Regions from separate parts of the Lysinibacillus sp. FSL K6-0232 genome, predicted to be linked through region 2. Evidence: riboswitches for the same ligand, from Rfam matches in the RefSeq annotation. Region 2 holds a riboswitch; each other region holds the start of a gene.

Region 1 (10,031 bases), 660 kb from region 2:
TTCTACTTGCTGGCGTGGGAACGTAAAGCGTTCAATTTCTGTTTTGCTATCAGCAGGATCATAAACAATTACATCATCCCCATCTGCTTGTGCAGGGAAAAATTGATATAAACCAGATGGCTTTAACAAATCACTTCTTAAATAATCATCCACTAACTCTTTGAGCTCCGTTGCTCTTGCATCGCCAGCATCTAATAATTGCTGTACTTGCCCTTTTAAGCCTAAATGATGCCCTAGCAATGTACGCATATTTACATATGGATATAAATGCGATACAGAGTAGTCCTTCTTCACATGGCGGCGTAAATCAGCAGGTACAAATACAGCTGCTTCCTTCACTGTACGAGCAGGCTTAACCGTTACTTCTTTTGCAGGACGAGCAGCACGCTTGGCATCTGCCTCTAAGCGTTGCTGACGAGACTCTTTGATTTCCTCTAAGAAGCTTTCACGCGCTTCCTTATCCATCAAACGATTTGCTTGCTCAAGCCCCTGCATAGCATCCTTCGCATAAATAACAGGGCCGTTGTATTCATTAGCAATTTTTGTTTCTGTAAAGCGTCGAGATAATGCTGCGCCACCAACCAAAATTGGTACATCAATCCCTGCCTCTTTAAAATCTTGTGCAGTAATTACCATTTGCTGTGCTGATTTAACAAGCAAGCCTGATAAGCCGATAAAATCAGGCTTTTCCTTACGAATAGCTTCTATTAATTGGGCTGGCGTTACCTTAATACCTAAATCAACAACCTTATAGCCATTATTACTTAAAATAATATCAACAAGGTTTTTCCCAATATCGTGCACATCACCTTTTACAGTAGCGAGCACCATTTTACCTTTACCAGCGCTCTCATCATTTTTTTCCATAAATTGCTCTAAATACGCAACAGCAGCCTTCATCACACCTGCTGATTGTAAAACTTCAGCAACAATTAACTGATTGTCATTAAATAAACGACCTACCTCAGCCATACCATCCATTAAAGGTCCATTAATAATATCCAGTGGTGACTCAAAGATTTCACGAGCAGCCTCCAAATCCTCAATAAGCCCCTCTTTTGTACCTTCTAATATATAGTAAGCTAAACGTCCTTCCACCGTTTTAGGAATATCCGCTTCCGTTTTTTCTTTCTTTTTATCACGATAGAAATCAGTAAATACGGCTAATGTTTCATCATTTGTATTAAATAATAAATCATTCGCTAGCTTAATTTCCTCTTCTGGAATAGACGCGTAACGCTCTAGCTTTTCCGTATTAACAATGGCATAATCTAAGCCTGCCTGTGTACAATGGTAAAGATAGACAGCATTTAACACTTCACGTCCAACAGGTGGTAAGCCAAATGAAATATTACTTACACCAAGCACCGTTAACGCTCGTGGCATTTTTTCTTTAATTAGACGAATCCCTTCAACTGTTTCCAGTGCAGAGCCAATATATTGCTCATCACCCGTACCTACTGGGAACATTAACGGATCAAAAATAATATCCTCTGGTGCAAGTCCCCATTTTTCGGTTAACAACTTGTAGGAACGTTCAGCAATTTCCAGCTTGCGATGACGATCAACTGCCATCCCCTGCTCATCAATTGTACCGACAACAACAGCAGCACCATATTTCTTCACAAGTGGCATAACAGCATCAAAGCGTTCTTCCCCATCCTCTAAGTTAATGGAGTTAATAATAGCTTTACCTTGTGAAAACTTCAGTGCTTCCTCAATGACTTTTTCATCAGTTGAGTCAATCACAAGAGGAACCTTCACCTTTTTGACAACCTCTTGCATAAAGCCACGCATATCTGCTAACTCATCACGGTCAGGGTTCGCTAAGCAAATATCAATAACATGTGCGCCATTTTTCACTTGTGCACGTGCAATTTCTGCTGCTTCCTCAAATTTCCCATCAATAATTAAATTTTTAAACTTACGGGAGCCAATGACATTTGTTCGTTCACCAATAAATAATGGACGCATTGAATCGTCATATAATAATGGCTCGATTCCTGAAACAGCATGACCATGTGTTGCTTCAGGTAATTGGCGTGGTTTTGCATCCTTTAACACTTCACGAATAGCTGCAATATGGGCTGGCGTTGTACCACAGCACCCTCCTACAATATTCAGCCAGCCTTTTTCTGCAAAGCCCTTTAGCTTTTGCGATAACGATTCTGGCGACTCATGATAACAGCCTTCCTCATCAGGTAAGCCTGCATTTGGATAACAGCTAATATAGCCTGTTGACAGCTCTGCTAATGAACGAATATGATCCGTCATAAACTCTGGCCCTGTTGCACAGTTTAAGCCCACTGATAATGGTTGAATATGCTCAATGGAAATATAAAAGGCATCAATAGTTTGCCCTGCAAGCGTTGTGCCCATTGGCTCAATTGTTCCTGAAATCATCACAGGTAGTTCTTTTCCAGTTGCCTCAAAAGCACGCGCTACACCTAGTGTACCTGCCTTGACATTTAACATATCCTGACTTGTTTCAAGCAACAATACATCTGCGCCTGCCTCAATTAATGCCTTTGCCTGCACATAAAAATTTTCCTCTAGCTCATCAAATGTAATACCACCTGTTACGGATAATGTTTTTGTTGTTGGTCCCATAGCTCCCGCAACAAAGCGTGGCCAATCAGATGTGGAAAAGCTATCCACTGCTTGGCGAGCAATTTCTACTGCACGCTTATTAATTTCCTCTGCTTTTGCACCAAGATTATACTCATTTAACACAATCGGCGTTCCACCAAATGTATTGGTACAAATAATATCTGCGCCTGCCTCCAAATATTTGCAGTGAACTTTCTCAATAATATCTGGTCTAGTGAGCACAAGATTTTCATTACAGCCATCGAGCTCCTCACCACCAAAATCCTCAGCTGATAAGTTTTCATTTTGCAACATTGTACCCATTGCGCCATCAAGGATTAAAATACGTTTCTCTAGTTGCTCTTCAATCAAGTGCTTAACCATCTATGCTTACTCCTTTTTTCTGTTCGTCCAATTGTTTGATATATTTCATTAACTCTAGTGTGACATCATAGCGTAAAAACGGTGTAATTAGGTAAATTCCATTGAAGTATTGTGCAGCCACTTCCACTAATTCCTTAGCAATGGCAATACCCTCCTGTGTTGCACGTTCCTTATCATCACCACAAGCTTTCATTCTTGCTAGAGCATCCTCTGATAATTTTATACCGGGAACCTCATGATGTAAAAACTCTGCGCTTTTATAGCTTGTGACTGGCATAATTCCAAGATAAATAGGTGCTTGTAAATGCTTTGTTGCCTCATAAATTTCCACAATTTTTTCTTTTGTATAAACAGGCTGTGAAATAAAGTAGTCAGCACCGTGCTCGATTTTTTTCTCTAAACGAGCTACTGCACGATCTAATACGCGCACATTTGGGTTAAAGGCAGCAGCAACTGAAAAGCTCGCTTTTTTACGAAGGGGCTTGCCTGAGAACGAAACACCTTCATTTAACTGCTTAATTAATTGGATTAATTCCATTGAAGATACATCATAAACACTTGTTGCTCCTGGGAAATCGCCTACTTTTGTAGGGTCACCTGTCACAGCTAGCACATCATGAATACCTAAAGCATTAAGCCCCATTAAATGTGACTGAAGACCAATTAAATTACGGTCTCGACATGTAATATGTGTAAGGGGACGTACACCATATGTTTCCTTTAATAATGCACCCATCGCAATATTACTAATGCGTGGAGAGGCTAGTGAGTTGTCTGCCATCATCACAACATCAGCACCAGCATTATATAATTGCTGCGCTCCCTCAATAAAGCCATCAATCTCTAAATGCCTTGGTGTATCTAGCTCTACAATTACAGAACGTTCACGCTTGACCTTTTCATAAAGAGATTCATGCTTAGCTGGTTCTGCTTCACGAACAACCTCAATTTTCACTGGCTTTGCATGCTTTTCACTAACTGGTGATAGCTCCTCTAAGTATTTCTTAGCTGCTGCAATATGTTTTGGCGTTGTACCACAGCACCCTCCAATTAAACGCACGCCTTGATCACGCAACGCTACAGCTGCTCGACCAAAATAATCAGCCTCTGATTCATAAACAACACGCCCATCCTCTAAATCAAGAAGCGAAGCATTTGGGTAAGCTGACATAAATGCCTTTTTAGGAAGCTCAACGCCTTCAAATGCTTGAATTGTATGATGCGGACCTAAACGGCAGTTTACACCAACCACATCTGCACCCAATGCCTCTAGATCATGCAATGCCTCATTTAAAGAAAGCCCATTTTGCAGCACACCTGGCTCATGCATTGACACTTGTGCAATAATCGGTAAAGCTGTTTTTGCTCGTAGCATTGTTAATGTCGCTGTTAACTCTTCAAAATCATAATACGTTTCAAGTAAAAGACCATCTGGATTCCCTGCCAGTAACACTGTTGCCTGCTCTTCGACAGCTGCTAGTATTTCCTCTAATGTTGCATCACTTTTACGAATGCCACGAATACCACCAATTGTTCCTAGCACAAATTGACCGCCATCCGCCGCTGCTCGTTTTGCAATTGTGATGGCCGCTTCATTAAATTGCTGAACACGTGACTCTAATCCATAACGAACTAATTTAATAGCATTTGCTCCATACGTATTTGTTTGAATCACATCAGCACCCGCTGCAATATATTCTCTATGAATCTTTTCAATTAATTCAGGCTTCTGTATATTCATTTCCTCATGGCAATATTCTAAGCCGTAGCCATAGAGTACCGTCCCTATTGCACCATCTGCCGTCAATACATGTGTTTTTAATCTTTCAAGTAATCCCATAAAATTGCCTCTCTTCCTTCTTAACTCTATCATTATCAACTATGCTTCAACATAATTGGAAGTTTTCGATCATCTCAAAAGAAAAAGCCCTCTTTCATAAAAAGAAGGCTTTAACGATTTGTCAATGTTGTTCCTTCTCATCTTCGACTACAAGAGTCTTCTGGATTTAGCACCTGACATAATGTTGGTTGCTGAAGCTTCATTGGGCCAGTCCCTCAGCTTCTCTTGATAAGAATTAAGTATGAATTTTTTAAATAATTAAAAGAATCATATCGTTTACAGGCGATTGAGTCAAGACTATTTCACAGAACAAAGTAATTTTTCGCTTAAAGTCTTAGAATTTAACTAATTTCTCTGCAAGCTCCTCGCCAATCTTTTTCCCATTTTGAATACAGGCACCAATGCCTACACCAAAATAAGAGCAGCCTGCAATCGCTAAATTCGGATAATTTTTATCTAGCTCCTGTTGCAGCCCTTGCAATGCCTCACGATGTGCTAAATCATATTTAGGCATTTGATCGATCCATTTTGTTACATTGACAACAGTAGGCTGCTCCTCAATCCCCAAGCTTTTGCGAATATCCTCCAAAGCAATGGCTGCCAATTCCTTATCTGTCATTAAACGTAGCTGTTCATACGCTGGATTAATGCTTTTATAAAAAAGTCGTACAAGTAATCTACTATCCTTCGATGTATGCTTCCATTTACGGCTTGTCCAAGTCGCTGCATTACATACAACATCCGAATTATGTGACACAATATAGCCTGTTCCATCTGCTGGCAATCGAGCATCTGGTATATTAAAGCCTAAATAAATCGTAATGGCTGACGCAGTTGTAAATTGATCAAAATAGTAATCTAAAGCTTTATCCTGTAAGATACTTTGTACGGCTTCATTTGGCAGCGCTAAAACAGCATAGTCCGCTACAATGCTTGCATTATTCGCTAGGGAAATTAGATAGTCACTTTCCTTTTTTTGAATACTTATCGTTTCCACGCCTTTTATAATTTCTACATCCGTTAACGTTTGCTCTAACTGGTTAATAAAGGAGGACAAGCCATTTTGGAACGATATAAATTTTTTGTTAGCTGCTTGCATAAATTGCTCACGATTTGCATCAAAGCCTTTAATAATACTGCCATAATTATCTTTATAATCAATTAGGTATGGCAAAGTAGAGGCAATTGAAAGCTGGTATAGATCGCCAGAATAAACACCAGCAAGCACAGGCGCAATTTGGTTTTGCACAAGCTCCTCTCCTAAATAATACGTTAAAAACTCTCCAATGGAGCTTTCCTTTGTAAAGCCCCTATTTGGTAATGCTAAGTCCTTTAATGCCTCTTGTTTACCTTGTTCTGAAATTAATGTACTTTGCTCAAGGGATTCGATACTCATTGGTATACCAAATGTAGAATCTGCTGGAATAGCATGAAGCTCATTGTTTGTATAAATATAGGAAATGCCTGTTTCGTTGTAAACTAATTGCTCTTCAAAATCAAGCTCCTGCACAAGCTCCATTACCCCTTTATGACGGGCTACAATGGAATCAGCACCTGTTTCCATAATAAAGCCTTGCTCATACGCTGAGTGTAATTTACCACCTAAATATGTATTTTTCTCAACAAGCACTAGTCGAACATCTAACTGTTTCTCCTTCACCTGACGTTGCAAATAATGCATTGTACATAATCCTGTAATACCGCCGCCTAATACAACAACTGTTTTCATCATTAACCGCCCCTATTTTTAGTTCTTCCTCTCTACAGTATAAACCTTTTTGCATCAAAATTAAGCTCAACCCTTTACAAAATTAGCAAAAGAGGTATGTTTCAAATGATTTTGAAACATACCTCTTTCTGTTGTGAAAGCGCAGTGCAACGCAGCAGCAGCACAAAACGATTTTCTGTGCGAAAGTGTAGCATCAGGTATAGCCTGTAAAAACTCAATTAAGAAAACTAACAATCAGTGAGTGTGTGCAAGCACCACTGATTGTTAGTTTCACTTTATTAGCCATTAATATTTCATTTAGAAAATTTTTTGATCGCCCTTTAAGTATGTAGCTTCACTCTCCGTTCGTGTACTTCTCATACATATATAGGGGATCGCTACCTTTGTTTAGTCATTTAAGTTTTGTGCAAAGCTTGCTAACTTTTCTGCTGAATTTGCTACCTCACTAAAAGAAGTACTTAGCTCATTTAATATTTCTACAATAACTTGTATTTTGTCTGCCATACAATTATTTTGATCCTTTGCCTCTGTCATTGCTCCTAGTATATTCGTAAATTGACCTTCCGTCTGTGACATATTTTCCTCACCAGACGCAACCTCATCTTGAATATTTGTTAGTGAGTCCTCTAGCTTCTCCATCCGCTCACTTGTTTTTTGCAGTAATAATGCAACAGCTGTCACAGATTCTTTTGTTTGAATAGATAATTTCCGCACCTCATCAGCTACTACACTAAAGCCTTTACCCGCTTCTCCAGCACGGGCAGCTTCAATGGCAGCATTCAAAGCTAATAGATTCGTTTGATTCGCAATATTCGTCACTACGCTCATAATCGATTCCATTTCCTTTGACATACCAGCTAAATGCTCTATATTTTCTTCGATATCACGCAATGAATGGATAATATTAAGCATATTTTGTGACTGATTTTTTAAGCGCTCACGACCTTCAAGCGCTTGACCTTCAGCTAACATCGATACATCAAGTGATTTTTTTGCTAGCTGTTTAAGCTCTTCCGATTGCGTACTTAAAAGACCAAAGGAGGTGTTTGTTTCCTCTGATATTGTTGCTAGTGCCTCTGAAGATGCTACAATTTGCTGCTCTATTGATTCTCTCTCTTGCTCAATAGTATCTTTTAGTTCTTCAACAGTATTCTCAAATGCCTCTAACACAAGCTGCTGCTCAAAATTACATATTTTTAGGATTGCCCTAATCGTATTAAATTGATCATAAGGATACTCTATATTTCCCTCCACTAAATCAATAAATGATGTAGATAGATCTTGAAATGCACAAATATACCATTGTGTTCGAAGACCAATATGAACATGCACCTTCGCAATTTTTACACGCCTTTGGTAGAACTCCTCATCAATTGTTCCGTTAAACATTTCAATAATATGCTGACGCAATGTTATTTTCAGCCTTTCTACAGAACTATGATGGTTAATAATATCTACTAATTGCTGCTCTCTCCCTACCACTTCGTAAAAACGGTTAACGATGTGATCTATACTGTTCATTACATATGGCTGAAATGCTTTTAAATATTGTAAATCTTGCTTTGTTAAATTTAGCATCTCCATTTGTTTTATCATGGATGGGCGATTAGACAAATCCATTTTCACAATATATTGCTGTAAGTCTAATGATTTTATCTTTCTCCTTTTTTGAAAAACCACATATTTTCCCTCTTTCATTCTGTTTACTTTCATTATGTTAAGAAACATCTAATATAATTTATCGATTACTACAAGAAGGGGCTTTTCACAATAATTTGTGGTTGACTTTCACTCTGCAAGTTTTGTTTCTTTCACAACGGATTAATCGCTCTTCCCCAACTACATAAATATCATTACTTTGAGCCAACAAACCTTTTCAATAGCGGGTTTTGTCTATTTTTTCTTATCAAAATCTCTCATAATACCTTAATCATTTTACAAATGGCTGTCAATCTTATAAATTACAATATTTTACACAAAATAGGTTGAAAGCCCTTCCTATTGATCTTTTTAATATGAAGAATAAAAAGTTATTATAATATTATTATGCAGTCTTTTCATTAATTATCATGACTAAAACCTTACTTTGTTCACATTCAATTTAACTATTCTAATATTTTCGCGTACCCCTAAAAATAGGTTTATAAACCTAAATGATTGTATAATTAAAGTATATTTTACCTATTATAAAAACGCAGATAAATAGATATAAATACTTAAATGTTTTTCATACAAAATTCATAATTTTTTAAGTTCCAGCAGTAATTTGGCAGCCTCTTCAACACCAGCATCAGCCGCAAGACGGTACCATTTCATCGCTTCTTTTATATTTCGGGCAATTCCTTCCCCTTTATTGTAAATATGCCCAAGCTGTAGCTTTGCAGCTGCATCACCTTGAAGTGCTGCTTGCTTATACCAATGAATTCCTTTTTCAATATTACGTATCCCTGTTAAACCATTGCTCCAGATAAAGCCTAAATCATAAAAAGCATCAACATGGTATTGCTCTGCCGCTTTTTCATACCAAAATAGACCACGATTTACATCTTTCGCTTGAGCTAGGCGTCCTTCCAAATAAATGCCACCAAGACGATACTGTGCCTCCACATAACCTGCCTCAGCAGATTTTTTATAAGCACGAAAGGCTGTTTCCTTATCAGCCGTCACGCCTAATCCTTGTTCATAAATAATTCCTAAAGTAAACATTGCTTCGGCAACATGATGCTTTGCTGCATAGTCAAACCATTTTTTTGCTAGTAGGTAATTTTGCGGTACACCCTCTCCATTAAAATACATATCCGCTAAATTATTAGCTGCATCCGCATGGCCCTGTAAAGCCGCTTTTTCATAAAATGAAAATGCAAGGGAGTAATTTTCTTCAACACCAATTCCTTCAAAGTAAAAATTTCCTAGTAGATATTGTGCATCTATATTACCCTGAACAGCTGCACGTTCAAACCATTTTAGCGATTTTTCTGGCTGAAAATATTCACCTTCTATAGCATTATAATATTGCCCTAGGCGATACTGTGCCTCTGCATCCTGCTCCTCGACCGCCTCTTTGTATAAATCGATCATTTCCTCATAGTCTAATTCGTCTTCACTTAATATCTTGATTTGTTTAGCGTGATGCTGACAATACCACTCCAGCACATCCAATACATCGTCCACTACTTCAGCACTACAAGCTAGCTTCTCTAGCGAAGAAATTTGCCAAATAAGAATATAAACAGGATGTGGAATAGCATCACGCAGCACGTCATCATACTCTGCTAACAGTGTTAATACATTCTCCTGTACAGATTGCCCTGTATAGACAATTTGTAAATAACGCTGCTGCTGCTCTTTTAATAGTCCTTGAACTATCTGATACAATATTTTTTGCAAGGCTGTTATATGCACTTCAGTAAATGCTAATAAGTTCATATTTTGAGCAAACCATGTATTGTCTGCTTGTATACGCTTCTGTAGGGAATCAATTCTTTCTTT
Region 2 (10,031 bases):
GGATATTGCAAAAATCTTTTATAACGCTGGGCGAACAATTACAGAGCATACGATGTTAACGGTGATGCCGCTACTTGAAAAATCTGGACAGGAGCCTATTCCTGCTGTTTCATCACTGATGGCGAATGCTGATGTGACACTTTGTATTACCTCCCACTCATTAACACATACAAATGCACGCAAAAATGCCTGTGAAAATGGCGGGCGTGTAGCAACAATGCCTGGTGTGACACTTCAGATGCTTGAGCAAGGTGCACTACATGCAGATGCCCAAGAGATAGAAGAGCTAGTAGAAAAATATGTTCATTCACTTGATAAGGCAAAGAATGTTCGTATTGTGAAGGCTGGGCATGAGCTAACATTTAGTGTAGAAAATCGTTTCGGAATTCGTTCTACAGGCGTTATTCACCAAGCAGGTGAATATGGAAATATTCCTTCTGGGGAATCTTATATTGCGCCAATAGAAACCTCTGCAAATGGAGAGCTTTTAGTAGATGGCTCGATTGCCAATATTGGTGTGTTAAAGGAGCCGCTATTGCTAAAAATACGTAATGGTCGCCTAGAAGAGGCAATTGGTGCTGATGGTTCACGATTACTTGAGCTACTTGGTGAAGGGAATGGCAGAATTATCGCGGAGTTTGGTATCGGAGCCAACAAAAGTGCCATTCTATGTGGCAATGTCCTAGAGGACGAGAAAGTATATGGTACGATTCATATAGCATTTGGCAGTAATGTACCTTTTGGTGGAGCAAATGCAGCAGATGTTCATATTGATTGTGTTGTAAAAAGCCCGTCTGTCTATTTCGATGAACAACAAGTAATCTAAAAAGAGCGTATTTAGATAGAAGTGGTTTATGAGTTGCAAAAGAACAAGATTGTAAACAAACTCAACATTTTGAGAATGTATCTATAGCCTGTAGCGTGTCTTCTCTATATGAAGCACGCTTTTTGCATGTGCGAATTAATAATTGATTATCTTTGTATGGTTACACTATAGTTAGTATAGATAAATGAGAGCAGTGCCATTGATTTATCTCCAATATTATAAAAGCAGGAATGAGGAATCGGCACTGTCCATAAAATAGAAGCACAGAAGCGTGAACGTGAGGGAAAAGATATGCTAACATTTACAGATTTACATGGTCTACAAGTAGATTTAAGCTTTTCAAGAGGTGAGTTTGAGGTAGAGCCTAAGCATGTGCTTGTTTTTTTAAAGCATGAACAGAAATGGCTCTGTACCATTCATAAGCATCGTGGTGTAGAGGTGCCAGGTGGGAAAGTAGAAGAAGGAGAAACATTAGAGGAAGCAGCGATTCGAGAGGTATTTGAAGAAACAGGTGTCCATGTGAAAAATCTTCAATGGTTTGCAGAATATGCTGTCCATGATAAGGTGTTATTTTGTAAAACAGTTTTTACTGCACAATTTGCAGGACAAGAGCAAATTGAATTTGATTTAGAAACATCAGGGATGCTTTGGTTATCTGATGAAGAATTTATGAATCATCCAAATCTAAGCTTTCATATGAAGGATGAGGGAATGAAAAAAATGCTGGAGGAGTTGAAATATCGTGACAAACAATGGTGAAATCGTTGCTAAGCGTGCCTATCCTTCACCAAATCCAGCCATACGCTTATTTGAAATTACATATTTATCACAGGGCTTGCGTGTGAAAGGGTTATTGGCTGAACCAAAGGCAGAAGGTACATATGATGGCTTTTTATATTTAAGAGGAGGCATGCAAGGCATTGGGATGGTAAGACCATCACGTATTGCCCAATTTGCAGCACAGGGGTTTATTGTTTTTGCACCGTATTACCGTGGCAATCGAGGTGGGGAAGGACGAGACGAGTTTGCAGGCGCAGATCGTTATGATGCTATTTATGCAGTAGATGTATTGAAACAATTTTGCAATGACCATATACATGTTTTTGGCTTTTCACGTGGAGGAATTATGGCACTTTGGACAGCCATCTTACGTAAAGATATTACCTCTGTTGTGACATGGGCTGGTGTTTCGGATGCAACAGCTACTTATTGGGAACGGACAGATATGCGCCGTATGATGAAGCGTGTGATTGGTGGCACACCTAATCGTGTACCAGAAGCCTATGATGCTAGAACGCCATTATTTGAGGTAGCACATATTACAGCACCTGTTTTAATTATTCATGGCTATCGTGACGAAAATGTTGATATTGAGCATGCTAGACAGCTTGCGTTTTTCTTAGAGGATGCTCATAAAACGTATGAAACATGGTATGAACGGGATTATGCCCATCAATATCCACCCGCCAAAAATCGAGAAACAGTTCGTGCTCTATGTCAATGGATGAAGCAACAATAAAGAGGCATTTGAAAAACTATATCGAAAACGCCCCCTTTGTAACCACCGCAGGAACACAGGTTTTTAACAAATACTTAGTATTAAAAAAGAGGCTATCTGGAAAGGTAACACCATTCCAGATAGCCTCTTTATCTGTAGTCTATTGATTATTGTAATGGGCCACCAAGTTTTGTGATTGCTTCAGAAACATTTGAGAATTTCTTGAAGTTTTCATTGAATAGACCTGCAAGTTCAGCAGCTTTTGCATCATATGCAGCTTGATCTGCCCAAGCTTCACGTGGATTTAATACGTTTGATGGAACACCTTCAATAGCTGTTGGGATATGTAAACCAAACACAGCATCTTGCGTTGTTTCAACATCTACTAATTTACCATCAATGGCAGCACGTACCATTGCACGTGTATAAGAAAGTTTCATACGGCTACCAGTGCCATATTCGCCACCAGTCCAGCCTGTGTTTACAAGGTATACTTGTGCACCGTGCTTATCAATTTTTTCTCCTAACATTTCAGCATACACAGTTGCTGGAAGTGGAAGGAATGGTGAACCGAAGCAAGTAGAAAATACTGGTTCTGGCTCTGTTACACCACGCTCTGTACCTGCAAGCTTTGATGTGAAGCCGCTTAAGAAGTGGTACATTGCTTGTTCTTTTGTTAATTTACTGATTGGTGGTAAAACACCAAATGCATCTGCTGTTAAGAAAATAATTGTTTTTGGATGACCTGCAACAGATGGGTCAACAATATTATCAATGTATTGGATTGGATAAGCTACACGTGTATTTTCTGTTAATGAACCATCATCGTAGTCACAAATACGTGTTTCTGGATCAACAACTACATTTTCTAACACTGAGCCGAAACGAATGGCATTGTAGATTTCTGGTTCTTTTTCAGCAGAAAGATTGATTGTTTTCGCATAGCAACCACCTTCAATGTTGAAGACACCATTATCAGACCAGCCATGCTCATCGTCACCGATTAATTTGCGTTCTGGATCAGCAGATAATGTTGTTTTACCAGTACCAGATAGACCGAAGAATAATGCTACATCACCAGCTTCTCCAACATTCGCTGAGCAATGCATAGAAAGGATGCCTTGTTGTGGTAATAAGTAGTTCATAATACCGAAAATAGATTTTTTCATCTCACCAGCATATTCAGTACCACCAATTAAAATCACTTTCTTTTCAAGTGATACGATAATAAATGTTTCTGAAGCTGTACCATCAACGGCAGGGTCTGCTTTAAAGTTAGGAGCTGAGATAACAGTGAACTCTGCAACATGAGAAGCTAATTCTTCTTCAGTTGGACGGATAAATAATTGATGAGCGAAAAGATTGTGCCAAGCATATTCATTAATAACTTGAATACTTAATTGTGAATCTTTGTCAGCACCTGCGAAGCCTTTGAATACAAATAATTCGTCACGTTCTTTTAAATATTTTATAACTTTAATATATAAGTTATCGAACACTTCAGAAGAAATCGGTTGATTGACTTTTCCCCAGTCAATTTGATCTTTTATGCTTTCTTCTTCTACTGTATATTTATCTTTAGGTGAACGACCAGTGTATTTGCCAGTTTCTGCACGAACTGCGCCATCTACTGTTAATACTGCTTCACCACGAGCTGTAGCTTTTTCTGCTAACTGTGGTACTGAAAGTTGAACTTGAACATTTCCGCCGTTTAATAATTCCTTCAGTTCGTTTGTAATTTCTACTGAATTCATCGATTAAATACCATCCTTTTTTATAATATTCCCTTGATTCTGAGGGATTTTTTCTTAATTTCAAAAATAGTATAACACAATTACTTAAATAATCTATACTAATTAAGAAATTATTTTCGAGTTTTTATTATTTTTCAACAAACTGACAAAAAATAACGTTTTTCGAGTAGAATCCCTTCAATCCTACTACAAATGCGCTTGAAAATAGCGTCACACATATGTTACCACAACAAGCATGGGATGTTGTAGGGATGAATTTGCTTTTATTTACATCATCATCCATGTATAAAAGGTTTTACAATAATAATATTCTTGTTGTACTGTATTTTTTGAAGTGCTATTGCGTCAAAAATGTGAAACAATCGTCAAGGATTAGAAAATATTTGACAATAGTCAACCTTTTCAGTAACATGGGTTATTGAACGGATACTCTTATCCCGAGCTGGTGGAGGGTCAGGCCCTGTGAAACCCGGCAACCTGCATGAAACATTTCACGACATGCGTTGGTGCCAACCTGATGCAAGGGACATTCCCTTGAACGATAAGAGTGAAAGGTTACGAAGTCATTAGTCCTTTCCTCATGTAAAACAACGTGAGAAAAGGATTTTTTTTATTGTTAAAAATCAATGTAAAGAGCAATGTATATAGTTCTTTCCTTATTATAATGACGGATCTTTCAAAATCCTCGTGTTAAAAGCAGTAGCTGTTTTCGATAAAAACAACACAACAACGGCTTGGAGTTCGATCCTTAAGAGCGGGCTTGACATGGGTAATGAGTACCGTATTCATACACAACTACTTTTCGTAAGAGTAATAGGAGGAAAACCAAATGACAAACCGTCGACTGTTTACATCAGAAAGTGTGACAGAGGGGCATCCCGATAAAATTTGCGACCAAATCTCGGATGCTATTTTAGATGCCATTTTGACAGAAGACCCAAATGCACGTGTAGCATGTGAAACAACCGTTACAACAGGCTTAGTATTAGTAGCAGGAGAAATTACAACCTCTACGTATGTTGATATTAAAGGTATTGTTCGTGATACTGTAGCGGAAATTGGCTATACACGTGGTAAATATGGCTTTGATGCTGAAAATTTAGCGGTGCTTGTAGCAATTGGTGAACAATCACCTGATATTGCACAAGGTGTTGACCAAGCTTTAGAGGCACGTGAAGGCTCGATGACAGATGCCGATATTGAAGCAATCGGAGCAGGTGACCAAGGCTTAATGTTTGGTTATGCATGTAATGAAACACCCGAGCTAATGCCATTACCAATTAGCCTAGCTCATAAATTAGCACGCCGTTTAACAGCAGTGCGTAAATCAGGTGAGCTTGCTTATTTACGTCCTGATGGTAAAACACAAGTAACAGTAGAGTACGATGAGCATAATATACCTGTACGAGTTGATACAATTGTTATTTCAACACAGCATGATGAAGAGGTAACATTAGAGCAAATTCAAGCAGATTTAAAAGAATTTGTGATTGCACCAGTTGTACCAAGTGAATTATTAGATGCGAACACAAAATATTTCATCAACCCAACTGGTCGTTTCGTGATTGGTGGACCTAAGGGAGATGCTGGCTTAACAGGACGTAAAATCATCGTAGATACATACGGTGGCTATGCACGTCATGGTGGTGGTGCATTCTCTGGGAAAGATGCAACAAAGGTAGATCGTTCAGCAGCCTATGCAGCTCGCTATGTAGCAAAAAATATTGTAGCAGCAGGATTAGCAGAGCGTGCTGAAGTACAGCTTGCTTATGCAATTGGTGTTGCTCAGCCTGTTTCTATTGCTGTCGATACATTTGGTACAGGAAAGGTGAAGGAAAGCTATATTGTTGAATGGGTGCGTGAGCTATTTGATCTACGTCCAGCAGGTATTATTAAAATGCTTGACCTTCGTCGTCCAATTTACAAACAAACTGCAGCATATGGTCACTTTGGCCGTACAGATTTAGATGTACCATGGGAGCAAACAGACAAAGCAGATGCATTACGAGAAAAAGCACGTTTATCTTAATTTGATCAATACTTTTGAATCGAACGTGCAGCAGCAAATATAGCAGAATTCTATCATGATCAATACCTGTGCTTCCGCTTTTTAGTAGAAGTTTAAACAAAGATAAAAGCTTTCGTGCTATCAAGGATTCCTCGCACAAGCTCTTCTTGTTAAACTATTGAGCTAAAGCGATAAAGTGATTTAAATATTATAATGATATACTATGTGATAGAAAAGCTGGGATAGCTGAAAGAAGCGCAAGAAATCAATGTAACCATTGATTTCTCGCGCTTTTTAAGGATTAAACTCACTGTATCCCAGCTTTTAATAGCTGAGCTATTTTTTTAATAGTCTATTTTTGAAGCGATTTATAATACTGGCCTTTTTCGGCATATTCGCGTACGATGCGTTCCATATCTTCTTTATCCTCAGCATTTAATTCGCGTACAACTTTTGCTGGACGACCTAATGCTAAGCTATTTGGGGGAATGACTTTACCAGGAGGTACTAGGCTTCCAGCTCCGATAAATGCACCCTCTCCAATCTCTGCCCCGTCTAATATAATAGAGCCCATGCCAATCAAGGCATTTTTTCGAATTGTACAGCTATGTAAAGTCACTTGATGACCTACTGTTACCTCGTCCTCAATAATTAATGGATACTTTGGACTTTGGTGCAGACAGCATAGGTCTTGAATGCTTACACGTTTGCCAATAATGGTAGGAGATACATCGCCTCGAATAACTGTATTAAACCAAATAGTTGTTTCAGCACCAATGGTTACATCACCAGTAACTGTTGCGTAATCAGCAATAAAAACAGATGGATCAATCTTTGGCATTTTATCTTTAAATGGATAAATCATGAAAATCGCCTCTTTTCTTTCTATGATGTAGTATTATCGTATCAAATACGCATCTTTATGAAAATATAAAATTAAAATGTGCTATGGATGTCGATATAATCATTGTGTAATTATTTTTTAGGAGGACTATGTGAATGTGGAAATGGGAAGCTGATGGACAAGCAAAGGCTGTGATTGCTATTCTTCATGGTGCTTATGAAAATCACCGATGGTATGCATGGCTTATAGAGAAACTAAGAATGGAAGGCTTCCACATAGTCATGGGAGATTTGCCTAATCATGGGGTAAATACAGGATTTGGTCGTGTCCATGATGAAGAGTTTAAATTGTACAATAAGTATACAAGAAATTTGATTGAGAATGCTTTTTCATATAATTTACCGACCTTTTTAATTGGGCATGGACTTGGAGCAACATTAATTCTTCATACAATGCATAAAAAGCAGTATGAATGTGCAGGTATTATTTTAACATCGCCTTGGCTGCAATTAAAATTACTACCGGGAAAGCTAACAAATACTTTAACAAGCTTAAGTACCTTAACAGGTAATATAAAGGTAACACATCCAATTACATTTGAAAAATTAACGCGCAGTGTTGAAGGAAGAGAGGAAATGAAGGATGATCGACCATTTGTATCTGTTGTATCGGTGAAATGGTATCGTGAGCTACAGCAAATGATGCGGAATTTAGTGTTTATGCCAAAGGGTGAGTTCCCAAATATGCCTATTCTAATGATGACGGGAGAAAGGGATGTCATTACGGAAACGCGACAAACGCGCAATTGGCTTCATCAACAAGAGTTTTCAGAGTTTCAGTTTAAAGAATGGGAAAATTGTTATCATAATTTATTTCATGAAGTAGAGCGCGATGAAATTTTTATGTATATTCGTGATTTTCTTAACAACGGACTTCGAAGAATTGGCTATATTATTGAGTAATTTTCAAATCTCCATTTATTACTATACTTATTATTACTATACTTACTTAAATATTGTTACTCGAGAATAATATTGCAATTTTCAGAAAAGTGTAATACTATAATAATTCAAAACAATATTATTTGAATTGGGGGAGTAGTATGGAAGTTGTTGTTGAGAAATTGAATGGTATTTTATGGGGACCTTGGTTTATTTACGGTATCTTATTGATCGGACTTTTTTTCTCTGTTATCACCAAGTTCCTACAAGTTAGACATATTAAAGATATGTTCGTTTTAATGTTTAGAGGAGAGAAATCAGACAAAGGGATTTCATCCTTTCAGGCGATGTCTATTGCTTTATCAGGTCGTGTAGGTACGGGTAATATTGCTGGTACGGCAACAGCCATTGGAATGGGTGGACCCGGCGCTGTTTTTTGGATGTGGGCGATTGCGTTTATTGGCGCAGCAACGGCTTACGTAGAATCAACCTTAGCACAGATTTATAAGGAAGAAAAAGAAACTGAATATCGCGGTGGACCAGCCTTTTATCTTGAAAAGGGGACAGGTCAAAAATGGTTTGGGGTTTTATTTGCGGTTGTAGCAGTTATCGCGATGTTAATCTTAATGCCTGGTGTACAGTCAAACGCCATTTCAGTAGCAGTGGAAAATGCTTTTGGTTTAGCGCCTTGGATTACAGGTGTTATTATTGTTGTGTTATTAGGTGCTATTATTATTGGTGGAGTTAAATCAATTGCAAACGCTGCACAAATCATCGTACCATTTATGGCTGCTGCCTACATACTTATGGCAATTGTTATTATTGTAATGAATATTTCAGAAATTCCAGCAGTTATTGGATTAATTTTCTCAAGTGCATTTGGTGCACAAGAAATCTTTGGGGGGATTATTGGTTCTGCTATTGCATGGGGTGTAAAACGTGGTATTTATTCAAATGAAGCAGGTCAAGGTACAGGGGCTCACCCTGCGGCGGCTGCGGAAGTATCGCACCCTGCAAAACAGGGGATTGTACAAGCGGCTTCTGTCTATATTGATACATTATTAGTTTGTTCAGCTACAGCATTTATGATTTTATTTACAGGGATGTACAATGTCCATGATGAAAAAGCAGATGCAATTGTCGTGGAGCATGATGCAAAAGAATATGAAATTTACCCAACTATTTTCACAGGTGAGTTTGGTAAAGATGAGTATTCAGGAGATGCACAAATTTCCTTTGCACAAACGATTAAAGAGGGTGCAGCTTATACACAATACGCTGTAGATGATGCACTACCAGGATTCGGTGGTCCATTCGTAGCAGTGGCATTATTCTTCTTTGCCTTTACAACCATTATGGCTTATTACTATATTGCAGAAACAAATGTTGCTTACTTATTGACAGGCTCTGCTGAAAAAATAGGTATTTGGCTTGCAAAGATTGCTATTTTAGTAGCAGCTTTCTATGGTACAATCCGTACATCCGATTTAGCATGGGCTATGGGGGATGTAGGTCTTGGCTTAATGGTTTGGACGAATGTTATCGGGATTTTAATTGTCATGAAGCCAGCGATTATTGCTTTAAAAGATTATGAGAAACAGAAAAAAGAAGGGAAAGACCCTGTCTTTGATCCTCGTAAACTAGGCATTAAAGGCGCAGATTTCTGGGTTCAATATAGTGAAAAACGTAAAAATAAATAGTTAATCTACAAAGCTATCTATTAGTTTACAATGCTAATAGATAGCTTTTTTATAGCATTTACTAAAATAAAAGCCTGAAATCATTGAGCGATTTCAGGCATAGGATAATCTTTCATTTTTTCTAAAGCAATGACAAATGGTGGGTCATTTTGCTGATTCAGAAACTCATATTTTAAAACATGAATATATTTTTGTGGAAGCTGGCGAACATAGTCTATCACCATATCTCGTTCCTCTTTACCACCAGGATGCCCATGATAAATGACAAGTACAATTAAGCCCCCAACCTTTAAGAGCTTGAGTAAATCTTGCAGTGCTTGAATAGTTGTTGTTGGCTTTGTAATAATATGATGATTGCTACCAGGCAAGTAGCCAAGGTTAAAAATAGCAGCAGCTATAGGCTTATGAACAAAATTGGCGACTTCCTCATGCCCTTTATTGAGTACAAGCGCACGGTGCT
Region 3 (10,031 bases), 1.4 Mb from region 2:
ATGCTACGAACTTTTTCTTCAATAGATTCTGTTACCTCATATAAAGGTGAGAAGTTATTTTCATCCTCCAGTACGGCTAGCACTTGCTCCGCTAATGCAATACCGCCTTTTCCACCCTCTTCCCAGACATTTGTACGAGCAATACGCACATTTTTCTTCTGACACCAGCTTAGGACAGCCGCTAGCTCAGCCTCTGTATCTGTAATAAAGCGGTTTAATGCAATAATCGGTTCGACACCAAATGTACGAATTGTTTCAACATGCTTTTCAAGGTTGGCAATTCCTTGTAGAAGTGCCTCTACATTTTCATCGACAAGTGCTGTTTTCGCGACACCACCATGCATTTTTAATGCACGGATCGTTGCAACAATTACAACAGCACTTGGCTTAAAGCCTGCTTTACGCGCTTTAATATTCATAAATTTTTCAGCACCTAAATCCGAGCCAAAGCCCGCTTCTGTTACAACAATATCAGCTAGCTTACGTGCTGTTTGTGTAGCCATAATAGAATTACAGCCATGAGCAATATTCGCAAACGGACCGCCATGAATAATAGCAGACGTCCCTTCTAATGTTTGCACAAGATTTGGCTTAAAGGCATCCTTTAATAATAATGTAAGTGCTCCCTCTACTTGTAAATCACGCACAAAGACAGGCTCACGCAAAAATGTATAGCCAATAACAATACTTGCTAAACGCTCGCGTAAATCATCAATGCTTGTTGCTAAACAGAACACAGCCATAATTTCAGAGGCGACGGTAATATCAAAGCCATCCTCACGCGGCATTCCTTGCACGGGGCCACCTAAGCCAATCACTACTTTTCTCAGTGCACGATCATTGATATCTAGCACACGCTTCCAAATAATACGTCGTGGATCAATGTTTAATGCATTGCCTTGGTGGATATGATTATCAATAAAAGCAGCTAATGCATTATTGGCTGTTGTAATCGCATGAAGGTCACCAGTGAAATGTAAATTAATATCTTCCATTGGTACAACCTGTGCGTAGCCACCGCCAGTTGCACCACCTTTTACACCCATTACTGGACCAAGAGATGGCTCACGTAACGCGACCATTACTTTCTTATTCAATTGGTGAAGCGCATCTGCAAGCCCTACAGTAACGGTTGACTTTCCTTCACCTGCTGGGGTTGGACTAATGGCTGACACTAATACAACCTTTGCATCCTCGCCTTGGGCTGTAATTTTTAATGGGTCAATCTTCGCTTTATAGCGCCCATACTGTTCAAGGGCATCCGCTGGAATACCCGCAGCATCAGCAATTTCCGTAATTGGTTTCATCACTGCTTGACTAGCGATTTCTAAATCTGTTAATGGTTGATTTTTCGTTGTCATTTGGCATCCTACTTTCTATGTTGTTCATTTCCATTATAGTCTTTATGATGAAAAAAAAGAAAGCAGTTATACTAGCATTTCGGCAATCAATTGACAACTTTGTTTAATTCATGTATGTTCTAAGAGAAAATGCAATTTTTTCATATTTTCTTTTTACATTCAAGCGCATTGGAGGCGAATGGCTTATGCAACAAGGAATCGTAAAGTGGTTCAATAATGAAAAAGGTTACGGATTTATTGAATGTGACAATGGAGAAGATGTATTTGTACATTTTACGGGCATACAAGAGGAAGGCTTCCGTACACTTGAAGAAGGGCAAAAAGTATCGTTTGATGTAGTGGAAGGCAACCGTGGCCCACAGGCATCAAATGTCATAAAGATATAAAATGAAACTTCAATCAGTGAAGCTTTTGCACATCTCTCACTGATTGGACGTTTCACCAACCGTTGTTTTTACAGGCTATTCATACAGGTTCAATAAAAAATGGATTGGAAAGTGCTATCGCTTTTCCAATCCATTTTTTTGCAATAGCCAGCCCTACTGCTTTTGTAGTATCCAATAATATAACTCCACCTCTGTACCAAATGCCTGTCCAATATGTATGCTACATGCGTGCTTAACCTCGATTGGCTCATTTTTCAAATAGCCTTCTAGCTTTTGCTGAATCATATATTTTTCTTCCTCAGCATTTCGTGGTTGCGCCTTTTCTCGAAAGTTTGCTAACCCTCTATTGATACCATCAGCATATTTTACAAATTGCTTCTGTTTAGAATCAATCTTATCCTTTCAGGCGTGTTGATTAACCTTTATTTTACAGAGAATCGCTTAGAATTCGTTGATTTCTGTTACAGGTGGACGCTTTCTGCGGGTGCGGCTTCAACTCATTTATTTCGGCAAATGCCGAAATAAATGGATTTTCAGCTCGCACTTTTTCCGCTAGAGTCGCCACCTTTCACGCCAATCAACGAGAGAATGCTTTAGACAAAGCGTTTTCCTTCTCACAACACGCAAATGAATAGCCAATATTTAGATCATCAACACGCTTGTTATCCTTTAAATGTGTTGCAATCATAACGATAAATGTATTGGTAGCTATTGTTGTATATTTACCATTTTTAGTCATATCATTTTTAATTTTTCGCAAATAATCTCGCTTAAAATGTGCATCATGAACAATATCTGACGTATATAGACTTGTTATTTCAATAATATTTTCTACCATAGTTGGGTGGGCAGTGGATAATTGCGCTAAGTCGATTCGTTTATATTCCCTACACCAACTTTTATCAAGCCTATATAAGTATAGCGCCATTTGATCTCTGATAAAGCTTTCATTTTTACCCGTTAATGATATGTAGGCTAATTCGTTCTGTCTATATTTAGTTGGAAGCTGTTGAATAGCTTTATTTATTGTAGCAATCATCATTGTTCCCCTCTTTTGTCACCTTCAATCGTACATCTCCAGTCCATTCGCCATGCTCAAAGCTTCGCTCTATTATATCCCAGCCTGCTTGATGCAGCCTCACAACGGTTGAGGCTCGTGTACCATAGCCATCCATATGAATAAAAATAGAGGAAAGCTGTTGCTCTAATGCAAGCGGGATACCTGTTGCTGGTAAATCTTTCGTGGCTGCCTTTGTTGGATCTGTTAAAATCGCTAACAATGCTTCTTCCGCTGTTGTTGTTTGAAGCGTTTCAGCAAAAGCTGCCTTTAGACGCTCTACTTTAGGCCATGGCGTATTGAGGGTTGCATTCGATACACAATGAATACCCGGTGGAATAATTGTTTGCACATTATGTACATTATTATAATGCACAAGCTCCGTTCCATCATAGAGCAGTACGTTTAATCCTCCATATAAATAACGCTCCTGCTGTAGCTGACCAGCAAAATCCTGTGCGCTTACAGAGCTATTCATAAATGCAATAGGAACGGCTCCTCTCGATTTTTCACCGACAATTGGCAGCTGTGGATCGCGATAATTGGTGACTGCTGCAAACCGCCCATTATTACTCACAGCTAGCCATGTACCCATTTTCTCTAAATCTCGACCAGCCCAAATATGCGGCATATCCTGCCAATTATGCATGCGCTCAGTTGGTCTTGCATAAAATTCATCACGATTTGCCGCAATCAGTAAAGGATGCTGTGGATGCACCTGATAGCCAATGGCAATAATACACATAGCGCGCCCTCCTATTCTTTATATTGAACATAGTATAGAGCACACAAGAAACAAGTGCAATGCAAATGGTAGCGCTAACATTTTATGCTATAATAGAGGTAACAATACAAGAGGGAGGGATTTCGATGCAAAAGCAAATGAAGCCGATGACGGAGGTTGTTCTAAAGCATAAGGAACGGCAAAGCGTTCTCGAATTTGCAACAATGCTTGAAGCAATTGCTCAAAAGCTAAAGGAAAACGGTGAATTTACATTTGTGCAAGGCACAGAGCAAACTATTGTTAGCCCTACAGAACCACTTAAAATCGAATACTCCTATACAAAAAAGGGCGACAAGCATTCATTTGAAATTGAATTTGATTGGTACACAGGCACACAAGCACCAAAGAAAATGACGATTGAATAATTGAAAAACTACGGCAAGGGACATTCTACACTCCCCTTGCCGTAGCTTTTCTAGCGATTAATCCAATAAAAAGCACCTGGACAAACCAATGTTTCTTTTACGCGATACGGGTCTTTTAATTGCACACCAAATGGGCCTTGCTTTAAAGGTGTAAGGGTTATAGCTGTGGCAACTGCCTCATCATAAAAATCCAAGCGTATATTTGGTAGCTGTAAGGATACATATTGCTCGTGCTGTTCAGGCTTTGGCAATTGCAATGCCTTCTGCCAAAGCTCAACGGTTGCCTGTACATCCTTTACTGCAAACAGCACCGCCTCCATTGTAATGCTTTGCTGTGGATGAAGCGCACCACTTGCCTGCAATTGTGACAAGCGCTCCTTATCATCCTCCGCCCATTCAATGAAAAACGGAAAATCAATGGCATGGTCAGGCTTACCAAAATGCAGCAGCTTCCACTCTACAACAGAGCCGTCTGGTCTTGTACGACTACAAGCCTCAGGTCCATACACATCAAAGCCTAATGCACGCAAGCGTTGTCCCTCTGCCTCTATATTTGTTGTGCGCAAGGCAATTCGTGAAAACCCTTGGCGCTCCTCGTCCTGTTTAAACGTATAATGTAGCGTGTAGGGGTTTAATGCTGCCCGCTCAAATAAATCACGATCATATACCGCAATTTGCTCAATATAGCTTAAGCCAAAATAGCTTAATGTATTATAAGTCCCCCACATCGTATGCTGACCACCGTTTACTGTATGGATATTTCGTTTGTTGAAGAAAACCTTTATATTTTCTGGTGATTCCACTTGCTGAACCAAATGATCGAAATATAAAGTCATGGTCATTCCCCTTTCTTTCCCGATTACCTTTACCTATATGTCGGATTCGTTTAAAATTTATGCAAGACAATGATAGCTATTTAACTTCATTGACAATAATAACGAGGTGATTTGAATGACAGATCAAGTAACTGCTTTTAAATTAGCACTAGGTAATTACCCTACAGGCGTAACGGTTGTTACTACATGCCATGACACACAACCGATTGGCTTAACCGTTAACTCCTTTGCATCTGTTTCGATTGACCCGCTCCTTATTTTATGGTCACTCGATAAAAAATCTCAGCTCCATGCTTATTTTACAGCAGCGCCAACATTTGCGGTCAACATTTTAGCGAGTGATCAGGAGCATTTATGTACATTATTTGCCAGCAAAGTGCCAGATCGTTTTGCTCAGGCAAAGTGGTCTATGTCCTCCTTTGACCTACCGATTTTACATGATACAGCAGCCATTTTACAATGTAAAACATATCAACAGATTGATGCTGGCGACCATACTATTTTTATTGGGCAGGTGCTAGATATTACAAATTCACCAAAAGAGCCTTTACTGTATCATCGCCGTCATATTGGTGAGATTCCAAAAAGCTTTTATCGTTAAGCATTCCACAAAAAAAGGGCCACTTGTAAGCATAGGACATCCTTTATGCTTAGTTGTGGCCTTATGACATCGTTCGACTGAAATGATCATTATTTCTTCTGTGGAAATCTCTGTTTTTCGAGCCTATTAATTTGCACAATTACACCATCCTGAATCGTAATATGCACTTCACCATATTCAAGATTTTGAATAGCCTTCGCGATAGCCTCTAACTTCTTATCATCTACTTTTACCGACTGTGCCATATAATACACCCCTTCTTTTTCTTGATTCCGTTACAAAAGAGTTCAATTGATGGATAGCCCCTTTATCTCTTAGATACTATTGGCATCTATTCTATTAGTTGCCGAGGCTTCATTGGGCCAAGTCCCTCCGCCTCTCTTGATAAGAGCCCTGCTTACTTGGAAATAATTCTATAATTGTGCTATACAATTGTCAATATAAAATATTAGAAAACCTAGTCGAATACTTTGTAATGTGTTATTTATCTCGATTCCTTCTAGCATTGTATGCAGGCAATTACGCATTTAGCGCCACCTAACGATAAAAAAACTGTGCAGAAGTATCCCCTCTACACAGTTTCTTGTTGTAAGCATGCTATCAATGCTTGCGCTGTTTGTTCTTTGCCCATTACCTTAATTGGCTGCCCCTCTGCTGGTACAATCCAATGAGGCTCATCTCCGCCATATAATGATTGAGAGCTATTTGCCACCATAAATTGTGCCTGTGCTGTGTCCATACGCAATCTTGCACGCGCAAGTAAAAATGCCTCATCATCTGTTGCTTCCAGCTTAAAGCCTACTAATGTGACATTTGGTTGCCAGCCCTTTATTTGCCCTAATATTTTTGGTGCTTTTTTAAAATGAATAATAGGTGGCTCATCGGAAGGCATTTTCCCTGCCTCCTCCATTAAGTTGCCTGATTGGTCATATACTTTATCAATGACCCAATCAGAGCCAGCCGCTGCCATAATGACAATATCCACCTGCTGCTTCTGCACAGCATATCGAATTTTATCGCCTAAGTCCTCAATGCCCTCAAATTTAATCGTTTGCATTTTGCTATGATTAACTGGTAGCTGTGCAAAATAGCCATGCATATAGATAACATGCGCACCAGCTGCAAGTGCTGCCTCTGCCAAATAACAGCCCATTGTTCCCTTCGATAAATTTGTGTGCCCCCGTACACGATCCCATTTTTCAAGCGTTCCCCCACTTGTAATGAGTACGGTTTTCCCTTGTAATGTCCCCATACACTCACCTATTTTCTACAATATCTAACAACCTTTATTCTAGCGTAATGCAAGGATATGCTTCAAGAGCTACAGCACGCTGTTTTGCTCCTTTAACCAAGCACTTAAAATTTCCGCAAATTTCTTCGTTACAGGAGAGGCATGGTGTTTCATCGCAATACCAATTGTCCGATAGCCACCCTGCTTTAACGGTATAGCCTTTAACGTTGGCGGTAAATTATGAATAACAAGCTGCGGTAAAATACTAATCCCAAGATGGTGAGAAATCATGGAGAGAATCCCAACCTCCTCTGATAGCTCAAAGCGAATATTTGGTTTTACCTGATAATGCTCTAACAAAACCTTTACATCATTTGTTCCCTTATAGGAGGTCATAATAAAGGGCATATCTTCCAAATCCGCAATATCAATCTCTGTTTTATCATAAAGAGGGCTTTTATCCGAAACAATGCACAGCAAAGGGTCCTGCTGCAATTCGGTAAATTGATATTGCGTTGATTTTTGCCCATTTAAAAATCCCGCTTCAATTTCACCACTTAGTAGCCATTGCTCGATTTCATAATAATCGCCCTCACGCAATTCCACCTGTATCCCCGGAAACTGATTATCCATAATACGAATAATTTCTGGCATCCAATTCGATGAGATACTTGAAATCACGCCAAGTCGTACCTTGCCTCGTGTCACGCCAAGAATATGCGCAGCCTCCTGCTGCAATAGCTCCTGCGCATCCAAAACCTGACGCATCGCCCTTAGCATGGTCTGCCCCTCACTTGTTAAGGTTACACCCGCACGACTGCGATGAATCAATGCAAAGCCAAATTCTTTTTCCAAGCTTGATACCGCATGGCTTACAGCAGATTGTGTTAAGCCAAGCGCATCTGCTGCTTTTGTAAAGCTTGCTACCTCTGCCACCTTTGATAAAATCTCATATTTGACTAAGCTCATGAATTACCTCTTTACTTACATGAAAATTTTTAATCCTATTCATTATAAACATTCGTTTTACTAATCACAAGACAAGATATATAGTAATTTCTAGTAGAAAAACTGTTTTAGTACACAGATTGTAGGTGAACATTATGAGTATCCAAGGAAAAGCAAATATATTGATGGTCATTGTGACAATGTTTTGGGGGTTATCCTATACCTTTATGGTCATGGGGCTTGAAACATTGGCGGTTTATAATGTAGTGGCATTGCGTTGCATCATCGCATTTTTAATCGCAGGTTTTATTTTTTATAAACGAATGCTTAAAGTAAATGGGCAAACATTAAAATATGCGGCTATTCAAGGGTTGTTATTATTCATTGTGTTCGCACTTAGCTTATTTGGCTTACAATCTACTTCCGTATCAAATGCAGGCTTTATTTTAAGCCTTACCGTTGTGCTAGTGCCGATTTTCAGCAGCTTTATTGATAAAAAATTACCTTCAAGAGCTGTGAGCTTTGCCGTAATCTGTACAATGATTGGGATTACGGTGCTAACAGCGAATGGTTCATTTGCTTTCCAAAAGGGAGATATATTAGTCGCAATTGCGGCAATATGCTATTCCCTTTATTTACTATTAAATAGCTCCTTTACGCGCAATGTTGAATCTATTTCTTACGGAATTTATCAGCTCGGCTTTGCAGGGCTCTATGCACTCATTTTAACATGTTTATTTGAAACACCAGCATTGCCCCATTCTCCAACAGCTTGGCTGGCAATTCTAGGGCTTGGCATTATCTGTAGTGCTTTTTGCTTTGTTGGTCAAACTGTTGCACAACAATATACATCTGCTACACATACAGGTCTTATTTTTTCCTTAGAGCCTATTTTTGCAGCTATGTTTGCGATGATGTTTATTGGCGAAGGGCTAACAATGAAATTAGTGATTGGTGGTAGCTTTATTCTGCTTGGTAATATAGTGGCACAATTAGAGCATTTCCATCTATTGCGCTTTATTAAAAAAGATGCACATGAAAAAGTGATGCCATAAGAAAAGGAAGCTAAGTTTGGTAACTTTAGCTTCCTTATTTTTCTTAAAACAATCATCAGCTATTTTACAAGAATATAGCGAAGACTTTCAGGTTTATTGGTAATATCCATGTTGTTGCTATGTAATATGGCTGATATGCATTCCATATAACCTTTCATTATAAAAGCCATTATTTTGAAATATTCATTCAAAATAATGGCTTTTACATATAATTATCCCTTTTCGTCTATTCACTATTTATAAAAGTCGTCGATACTGCTCTGCCTCAATTGAGCGCTTTTGCTCATCTAAACGCTTATCGAGCTCCTCTGCCGTAATTGGCTGTGTTTCTAGTGGATCTGAATCGTCCCCATGCTCAGCAAATAATATAATGCTGCCCTGCTCTACAAGATGTGCATAGTAGGCTGTTTGAGCTTCTGTTAACGGAAATCGCTTTAAGCCCTCTGCCACCGCTGAATCGCCTGTAAACCATGACTTAAATTGGTCTCGCCAATTACCAGCCTCATATGTTTGCACATCATCATCCCATTTAACATCCTCTAGCTGCTCAGCATCCTTGGCAATAATATGAATATCCTCTTTATGATAGCCCTCTAAACGCATGCTTTCTAAAATATGAAGCATTTCATCCTTTGTATGAGCCACTTCAATTTGTGGGTTTTGTTCATGCATCATGTTCAATTCCTCCTAATTTATATGGCTTAGTTAGCTTATTACCCTTCCACCCTATAACCAAACCAGCTTTTACAAACTGTTATCAGATTGTTATCTATTTGTTACAAAAAAAGCATTTGGAACCGTGCAAGCTCCAAATGCCCATTATATGCTACTTGCTAAGGAAGGCTTTTAGCATCCATGTATGTTTTTCAAGTGATTGATACATGGCATTTAGTAAGTCCTCTGTACGGTCGTCCCCTTCTTCTGCTGCAAGCTCCATTGTTGAATTTAAGGCTTTCATAACCTTTTCAAAGTCCTCAATTGTTGTTGCAACCATTTCCTCTGTTGTTTCATTTCCTGTTGCTTCCTCTACATACGATAGCTCAAGATGCTCTTTTAATGTCGCTACAGGCTTGCCATCCTTTGATAAGATACGCTCAGCAATCTCATCTAAATTTAAAGTGGCTTCATTATACAACTCTTCAAATTTTGCATGGAGTGTAAAGAACGCATGTCCTGTAACATACCAATGGTAGTTGTGCAGCTTTGTATAAAGCACAGACCATGTGGCAACTAACTTATTTAATTGTTTGTTTAAATTTTGTGTCATACGTATAGCTCCTCCAATATATGAAATGTTCTAGCCATTTATATCAAGCTGGCTACGTACTTATTGTTCCCACCTGACACTATTTCAAACATCTATTTTACAATATAAGAATATTGCCACTATTCTACGTAATTATTTCC

The links. Region 2 has a riboswitch for S-adenosylmethionine ahead of metK (methionine adenosyltransferase). Riboswitches for the same ligand answer to the same signal wherever they lie in the genome.
Region 1: linked by a shared signal. The riboswitch ahead of MHB42_RS17785 (bifunctional homocysteine S-methyltransferase/methylenetetrahydrofolate reductase) and the one ahead of metK (methionine adenosyltransferase) in region 2 are both predicted to bind S-adenosylmethionine.
Region 3: linked by a shared signal. The riboswitch ahead of MHB42_RS07605 (YezD family protein) and the one ahead of metK (methionine adenosyltransferase) in region 2 are both predicted to bind S-adenosylmethionine.

Annotation. Positions count from the first base shown of each region.
Region 1 covers NZ_JBBOYW010000001.1:3,620,206-3,630,236, forward strand. Annotated here, with positions in the region: gene metH (methionine synthase) at 1-2,973, opposite strand, end outside; gene MHB42_RS17785 (bifunctional homocysteine S-methyltransferase/methylenetetrahydrofolate reductase) at 2,966-4,813, opposite strand; SAM riboswitch class I at 4,948-5,048, opposite strand; gene hemG (protoporphyrinogen oxidase) at 5,148-6,542, opposite strand; gene MHB42_RS17795 (globin-coupled sensor protein) at 6,930-8,222, opposite strand; gene MHB42_RS17800 (SEL1-like repeat protein) at 8,781-10,031, opposite strand, start outside.
Region 2 covers NZ_JBBOYW010000001.1:2,955,575-2,965,605, reverse strand. Annotated here, with positions in the region: gene MHB42_RS14380 (aminopeptidase) at 1-826, shown strand, start outside; gene MHB42_RS14375 (NUDIX domain-containing protein) at 1,118-1,585, shown strand; gene MHB42_RS14370 (alpha/beta hydrolase family protein) at 1,569-2,345, shown strand; gene MHB42_RS14365 (hypothetical protein) at 2,327-2,491, shown strand; gene pckA (phosphoenolpyruvate carboxykinase (ATP)) at 2,492-4,078, opposite strand; SAM riboswitch class I at 4,508-4,626, shown strand; gene metK (methionine adenosyltransferase) at 4,908-6,107, shown strand; gene MHB42_RS14350 (gamma carbonic anhydrase) at 6,439-6,951, opposite strand; gene MHB42_RS14345 (alpha/beta hydrolase) at 7,086-7,892, shown strand; gene MHB42_RS14340 (alanine/glycine:cation symporter family protein) at 8,033-9,571, shown strand; gene MHB42_RS14335 (class I SAM-dependent methyltransferase) at 9,652-10,031, opposite strand, start outside.
Region 3 covers NZ_JBBOYW010000001.1:1,582,565-1,592,595, reverse strand. Annotated here, with positions in the region: gene MHB42_RS07645 (formate--tetrahydrofolate ligase) at 1-1,361, opposite strand, end outside; gene MHB42_RS07640 (cold-shock protein) at 1,547-1,747, shown strand; gene MHB42_RS07635 (hypothetical protein) at 1,901-2,032, opposite strand; gene MHB42_RS07630 (hypothetical protein) at 2,325-2,789, opposite strand; gene MHB42_RS07625 (NRDE family protein) at 2,767-3,549, opposite strand; gene MHB42_RS07620 (amphi-Trp domain-containing protein) at 3,675-3,953, shown strand; gene MHB42_RS07615 (VOC family protein) at 4,004-4,789, opposite strand; gene MHB42_RS07610 (flavin reductase family protein) at 4,905-5,390, shown strand; gene MHB42_RS07605 (YezD family protein) at 5,480-5,635, opposite strand; SAM riboswitch class I at 5,695-5,781, opposite strand; gene MHB42_RS07600 (phosphopantothenoylcysteine decarboxylase domain-containing protein) at 5,962-6,642, opposite strand; gene MHB42_RS07595 (LysR family transcriptional regulator) at 6,712-7,590, opposite strand; gene MHB42_RS07590 (DMT family transporter) at 7,725-8,624, shown strand; gene MHB42_RS07585 (general stress protein) at 8,862-9,299, opposite strand; gene MHB42_RS07580 (Dps family protein) at 9,451-9,891, opposite strand.